3 regions of the Paenibacillus sp. FSL R10-2199 genome follow, and region 2 is predicted to be linked to each of the others. Evidence: predicted binding sites of a transcription regulator. Region 2 holds the regulator's gene; each other region holds the start of a gene.

Region 1 (2,207 bases), on a different contig from region 2:
TGGATCGCGTAATACGGTGCGCCGGACAGATCATTATCCATGCCTGTTGTTCTGCCGAATTCCGCATCCGACTTATTCTTCACTGCGCTGTTCCAGGTATCTACGGTCTTCTTCAGCTGATCTGCCGGAACGTTCATTTGTTCTGCCAGCAATTCGATGGTATCCGCTGTTTTGACTACACCCATCTTGATGTACTGGTCCACCGCTTTGACGCGGGATTTCACGCCGGAATCAAACACCAGATACGCTGATTTCTCCGGAAGTGTATTGATGGAAGCTGTCACTTTATCACGGGTATCCATTTCGTTGCCGAAACGTTTGCCCTCGCTGGACACCAGAATTGCACCTTCGCCCCGGACCGCTTCACCGATCAGGTAGGATTTCTCCTGTTGTACAGTCGGGTGAACCTGAATCTGATCCAGATCTACCGTTGTGCCGCCAGCCTGTTCAATCATCCGGATGCCGTCGCCGGTGCTGCCGATCTGGTTCGTAGTCACATAACCCTCGAGGTCAGGTCTGACTTCGGTAATCATCTCCATATTGGCGCCGAAGCCGCCGGTTGTTACGATCACTGCTGATCCGGTAATTGTTTTCTCATCGGCCTGGTTGAACAACACCTTGACGCCGTTCACCTTGCCATCCTGCACTGTAAGTTCCTTCACGTCCGCATTAACGAACAAGGGAATCCCTTGCTCTTGTACATTTCTTACGAGTCCGGCAACCAGATATTGACCGACTGCTGAGCCGTCTTCCGGACGGTGGGTGCGCTTCTCTTTCATTCCGCCGGTAATCGTAATATTGTTCAAACGGATTCCGATCGAATCCAGCCAGTCAATGGCACTTGCGGAATTGTCCACGAAAAAGCGGAGCAGCTCCTTGTTGTTCGTATCATGGCCGCCTGCCAGTGTCTCTTCATAGAACAGATCATTGGTATCCTCGATGCCCTGCTCCTTCTGGAACTTCGTCTGCGAAGCGTTCATACCCGAGGAGGATTTGGTAGTATTACCGCCGGCAACCGGCATTTTCTCGAGAATAACCGGGTTCATGCCGTTAGCCTTGGCTTCCAGCGCCGCCGACATTCCGGCGCCGCCTGCGCCGACAATGATGATATCATATTTATCTTTTAACTGATCGTACGGTGTATAGCTCGCTTCGGATGCTCCCGATACGGCTTCGGCTGTCTCTTTAGGTGCAGTGGTTGCTGCTGGCTCTGTGGTTGCGCTGTTCTTACCCTTGCTCTCATTGACACTGCCGTTAGCATTGTTGTTACCGCAGCCTGCGATAACCAGCATAACGGAAAGAACGAGTATAAGAGTCGCTGCATATCTCTTTTTCATAGTAACGCTTGCCCCCTTGTGCATATTTTCACAATTATCATATCCGCAAAAGGGCTATCCTTGGAAGCTTACGTAATTAAAGAAATCATTAAGTAATTAAAGTAAGTGAATTTGCGTGCGGATGTTTATAGTTTTATAATTGGGACTTACACAATCGTATGACTGGGAGGAACTGAACCATGGACAAAAGCAAAAAATATATGCTTGCCGGCGCCATCCTGACCGCAGCTGGTGTTTCTCTAATGACCTATACAGCAAACCGTTACACTTCCTTCAAAAAAGTGGTGGCCAGAACCATCCGGCTGGAGGATATCGCCTCCCTTGAAATTACCCGTCTGTCCTCTGTTCCCGGTGAACAGAAGGATATTGTGGTTACGGAGCCGGAGGCCATCAAACAAATATGTGATGATTTCGCCGACGTCCGGTTAATGAAATCAGCGCGGAATGTAAGCACAGACAACAAATACAGCTATTATATTACCATCGTACAGGCTGACCGGAAGCAGCGGTTTGATATCATTCTCAAGGGCAGGCAGCATATGATTATTTACGATAATGATATGAACAATCCGCATTTAAAAGCTTATAAAATTATGGGTTCCTTCCATCCGCAGGCATTGAAGCTGGCTTTTGCTTAAAACCGCAAGGCGTAGCGTAAATCATCCCCGGAAGCATAGAAGACATTACCTATGAAGTCATGGCCGGAGGAGTCCGGACATGACTTCATAGGATTTCAGGGCCGCTTTAAGCCAGATAGCCAATCTCCGCTTCATCTCTGGAAGGCGCTTCGCCGGCAAGCTGCTTCAGCAGCTTCTTCATCATGACCGAAGCCTTCACCTTGGTATGGAGACACGGTGAAAGCTCCATCTC
Region 2 (2,207 bases):
CATTTCTTCGAACATATCCAGGTTGTTGTTGCTTGCCGCACCGTCCGTACCCAGGGAGACCTTAACTCCTGCTCTAAGCAGTTCAGGAACACGGGCTACTCCGCTGGCCAGCTTAAGGTTGCTGCCGGGATTATGGGATACACCAACATTGTGGCGGGCCAGAATCTCAATCTCTTCATCGTTCAGATGAACACCATGGGCGATCAGGGACGGCCGGGTGAACATACCCAGCTTCTCCAGATGAGCGACCGGACGCAGGCCGTAATCGGCCACATTCTGCTCCACTTCATGACGCGTTTCGGACATATGCGTGTGCATCGGCAGATCCAGATCATGAGCCGCCTGGACAAACTTCATGAAAAACTCAGGAGGACAGGTGTAAGGCGCATGCGGCGAGAGCATTGCAGTAATTCTGCCGTCAGCCTTGCCATGCCAGTTCCGGGCAAAAGCAATCGCCTCCGCCAGCTTGTGATTCTGCACCTCTTCCGGGCACAGGCCAATAACACCGCGCATAAGTACAGCACGGATGCCTGACTGCTCGGTAACCTCAGCAACCCGGTCCATATGGTCATACATATCGAGGAAGGTCGTAGTGCCGCCCTTCAGCATCTCAAGAACGGACAAAGAGGTTCCCCAGTACACATCATCACCGGTGAATTTCTCTTCCATCGGCCACATTTTTTCCTGCAGCCAAGCCTGCAGTACCATATCATCGCCGTAGCCGCGCAGCAGTGACATCGCCGCATGGCCGTGGGTGTTGACGAGACCCGGCATGAACAGCAGCCGGCTGCCGTCAATAACCTCGGCATCCTCTTCAATTACAGGCTTATCTTCACCTATGTAAGTAATAAGATCATTTTCGATGGTCATATAACCGCTCAGCACCGGCTTATCGCTGCCAGGCACCAGAAAACGCCCGTTTTTAATAATGGTTTTATTGCTGCTCATCTTCAGCTTCGTCCTTTCCGTCATGCAAATAATAAGCCAGACTCTGCAGATCCGTAGTGAAATCGGCGGCATGAATCCGGATATTGGCCGGAGTCTTCAGAATGACAGGCGCAAAATTCAGGATCGCCTCAATGCCCGAATCCACCAGAATGTCAGCAACGTTCTGTGCTTCACTGTCCGGAACGGTAATAATCCCGATGCGGATGCCCTGTGCACGGATGGTATCCCCCAGCTCACTCATCGGCTGAACAGTCAACGAGTTGATCTGCTGGCCTACCTTAGGCTCATAAGCATCAAATACAGCTGTAATCTTCATCGTATCCTTCAAGTAAGCATTGTAATTCGACAAGGCGTGGCCAAGATTACCTGCACCTACCAGAGCTACATTAATCTGCTGGTCCAGCTTGAGAATATGCCTGATCTTCTCAATCAGATAAGAGACATCATAACCAATGCCTTTTCTGCCGAAATCACCAAAATAAGCCAGGTCCTTGCGGATCTGGGCGGGGTTGAGATCAAGCTTCTGTCCCAGCTCCTGAGAAGAAACTGTTGAGATTTCACGTTTTTGGAGATCGTTCAGGAAACGCAGGTACACTGGGAGTCTGCGAACGACGGCCTCCGATATTTTATCCGATTTCATGTTTTCTCCTCCTAAAAGTTTTGATAGCATATGCTGCTTGATTCAACTTCGCAAAACTCGCTTCGTAAGCATTCACTTAGGTTTGATAGCATATGCTGCTTGATAAGCCGGTTATAGGAACCGTGCTCCGGGTACTACTGCCCGTTTGGGCAGCAGCAGTGGAGCACGGGACTTCAGAACAATAATTACTTATACATAATATCAACCGGAGACGGATTATTAAACCCCGCCTTCTTCAAGCCATTCTGCAATCCGCGGAACGATCTGATCCGTCAGCATATGCTCCATCTTGGGACCGGGCAGCGAATACAGGAAATACTTCCCATAATAAGATTCGATTACCCTGGTATCATATACAATAACGATTCCGCGGTCCTGCGCGGTGCGGACCAGCCGCCCGAAGCCTTGCTTGAAGCGGATTACGGCCTGCGGGACGGACAGCTTCATGAACGGATTCTTCTTCTGTGCCTGGAGCAGCTCCGACTTCGCTTCAGCCAGCGGATGATTAGGCGGCTGGAACGGAAGTCTGACAATGGCCAGACAGGTCAAAGCTTCACCGGGAATGTCTACACCTTCCCAGAAGCTGCTCGTACCCAGCAAGACTGACGCTGTACTGTCC
Region 3 (2,207 bases), 160 kb from region 2:
TCCGAAAATAAACGGGTCCTGTTCATGATTCTGTTCCATTTAATAGTCCTCCCCATAATGTTTGATGAATTGGTTTTTGGCGCGTGTAACATGAGTCTTGAGCGTGTTCTCATTCATACCGTACAGGGACGAGAGCTCCTTGTAAGTAAGGTTCAGCTCATATTTGAGAATCAGCAGCTCCTGATGCTGCTCAGAGAGCATAGACAGCGTGTCGCGGATATTCTGTGCGGTTTCCCGCCTCAGCAGCTGGATCTCCGGCAGATGGGTTAAAGAAAGAAGCTGGATATCGTCAACATCGACCGCCGGATGACGTTTGTCTTTTCGCTTGAGATCATAGAACTGATTGGTGGCGACACGGAACATCCAGCCCATGACTTGTTTCGGGCCGATACCATCCTGATAGGTTAAGTATTTATAACAGGTGTCCTGAACGATATCTTCAGCATCCTCGCGGGCGAGTCCGCGTTTCCTCAAATACCGGTATAGCAAAGTTCCGGCTTGCTGCAGAAAGTGATGAATGGTTTCTTTGGCCATGTCCTGCCCCCTTCCCCTATACAACGCTAAGCTCCGTGAAAAGTTTACAGCAGCCGTTACATTCAGTATTCCTTAATTATAAATGTTCACTACCAGCAACAGCTTCAGCAGTTCAGTTAATATAATATCAGTATGTAAAATATTAGCGGCAACGGAGGAAATCTATGTATCAGGAAAATGAATTGCAGATTCGGCCGATAGCTGAAGGGGATCTATTCAGACTGTGGGAGCTCTCACACAAAGAGGAAGCACCGGAGTGGAAGAAATGGGATGCACCTTACTACGAACACAAGCGGATTCCGTGGGAAGAGTATTATGGGAACAGAGCGGAGATTGTTGGATGCGGAAAAAATTGGGTAATAGAAGTAGAGGGCGGGGTTATTGGCGACGTCAGTTACTATTGGGAGCATGAGCCATCCCTTTGGCTGGAAATGGGTATTATCATCTATGATCCGGCATATTGGAGCAGCGGTTACGGGACTAAAGCTCTCAGACTGTGGATCGGTCATCTGTTCAATGCGTATCCGCTGGTCCGTGTAGGCTATACCACATGGTCCGGGAATGAGCGGATGATCAGGACCGGGGTGAAATTAGGCATGACGATGGAAGCAAGACTCCGGAAATGCCGTTACTACGATGGGCAGTTCTACGATTCTATTCGAATGGGGCTGCTTAGAGAGGAGTGGGAGGCTTTAGCATTGAAAGGATCAGCCGCTGGAGCCGCTGAGGGTTCGCGAACAAAATTAGACAAATAAGCATGAAATACCTGCATTTTGCACGATATGAAACAATTAAAATGTTTCTTTGTGAAAAAAGACACAATATTGTGAAAACTATCACGTTGTTATCATAAAAATTTTAATATATAATAAAGTTAATTAAAAGAAACAGGGGGAATTAAAAATGAAATTATTCAAAGTTCTAGTAGTAGCAGGGGTATCAGCAGCATTGTTGTCGGGTTGTGGATCGAATAATAATAACGCAGCTAATAATGCAGGTGCAGCAGCAACAACAGCTCCAGCCACAGAGCAGACTGATGCAAAAAGCACAGCTTCGATTGTTAACCAGGCAGATGCCTTCACTGCTGCTGTAAGCGAAAGCGGCAACTGGATTGTAGCAATCCTGAACGATCTGACCGTTGACAAAGATGTTGTTGTAGCCGGTGAATTCCATGACAAAGGCGATGCATCTGCAGCGATCTACCGTAAGCTTGCCCTGTATGCACAAGATGCAGATCACAAGGTTACAGCTACCTACACACTGACAGCACCTAAAGTAACTGTACAGAGCGAGAACTTCCGCGTTCAAGGCGGTACAATCAAAGGTGACGTATATGTAGAAGCTAACGGATTCAACCTGTACAAAGATGCTACTATCGACGGTAACCTCTACTATGCAAGTGAAGATGTGAAGGCTACTGCTGTGATCGAAGGCAAAGTAACCGGAGCAAATGAAGTTAAATAATTCAAACCTAATATAGCAGTTACAATATTAGAATGGATTGCAAACAGCCTGTAGACAGGCCCTTTGGGGCTTGCTCTACGGGCTTTTTTGTATTCTGCGCTGAAATATTCTATAGTATTATGGAAGGTATTGTAAGCGCAAACACATGGGACAGGGGATGCAATTATTCATGAAGAATAGCCGGAGATTGGGAATGGCTGCCGGAGTGA

The links. Region 2 encodes Rex, which represses fermentation and respiration genes when NADH is low (regulators of the CRP and FNR family bind a similar motif). Its sites were predicted from a motif close to TTGTGAAATATTTCACAA; they were not measured.
Region 1: NYE33_RS30690 (flavocytochrome c) is a predicted target of Rex. The motif match lies at 1,354-1,371, and genes of this name have one in related genera.
Region 3: NYE33_RS18515 (polymer-forming cytoskeletal protein) is a predicted target of Rex. The motif match lies at 1,339-1,356, and genes of this name have one in related genera.

What each region holds. Positions count from the first base shown of each region.
Region 1 covers NZ_JBBOBO010000002.1:620,931-623,137, forward strand. The annotation lists gene NYE33_RS30690 (flavocytochrome c) at 1-1,337, opposite strand, end outside; gene NYE33_RS30695 (hypothetical protein) at 1,517-1,975, shown strand; gene NYE33_RS30700 (PHP domain-containing protein) at 2,082-2,207, opposite strand, start outside.
Region 2 covers NZ_JBBOBO010000001.1:4,139,493-4,141,699, reverse strand. The annotation lists gene NYE33_RS17835 (amidohydrolase) at 1-948, opposite strand, end outside; gene NYE33_RS17830 (redox-sensing transcriptional repressor Rex) at 935-1,588, opposite strand; gene dinG (ATP-dependent DNA helicase DinG) at 1,808-2,207, opposite strand, start outside.
Region 3 covers NZ_JBBOBO010000001.1:4,299,789-4,301,995, forward strand. The annotation lists gene NYE33_RS18500 (anti sigma factor C-terminal domain-containing protein) at 1-39, opposite strand, end outside; gene NYE33_RS18505 (RNA polymerase sigma factor) at 40-534, opposite strand; gene NYE33_RS18510 (GNAT family N-acetyltransferase) at 699-1,289, shown strand; gene NYE33_RS18515 (polymer-forming cytoskeletal protein) at 1,438-1,998, shown strand; gene NYE33_RS18520 (hypothetical protein) at 2,168-2,207, shown strand, end outside.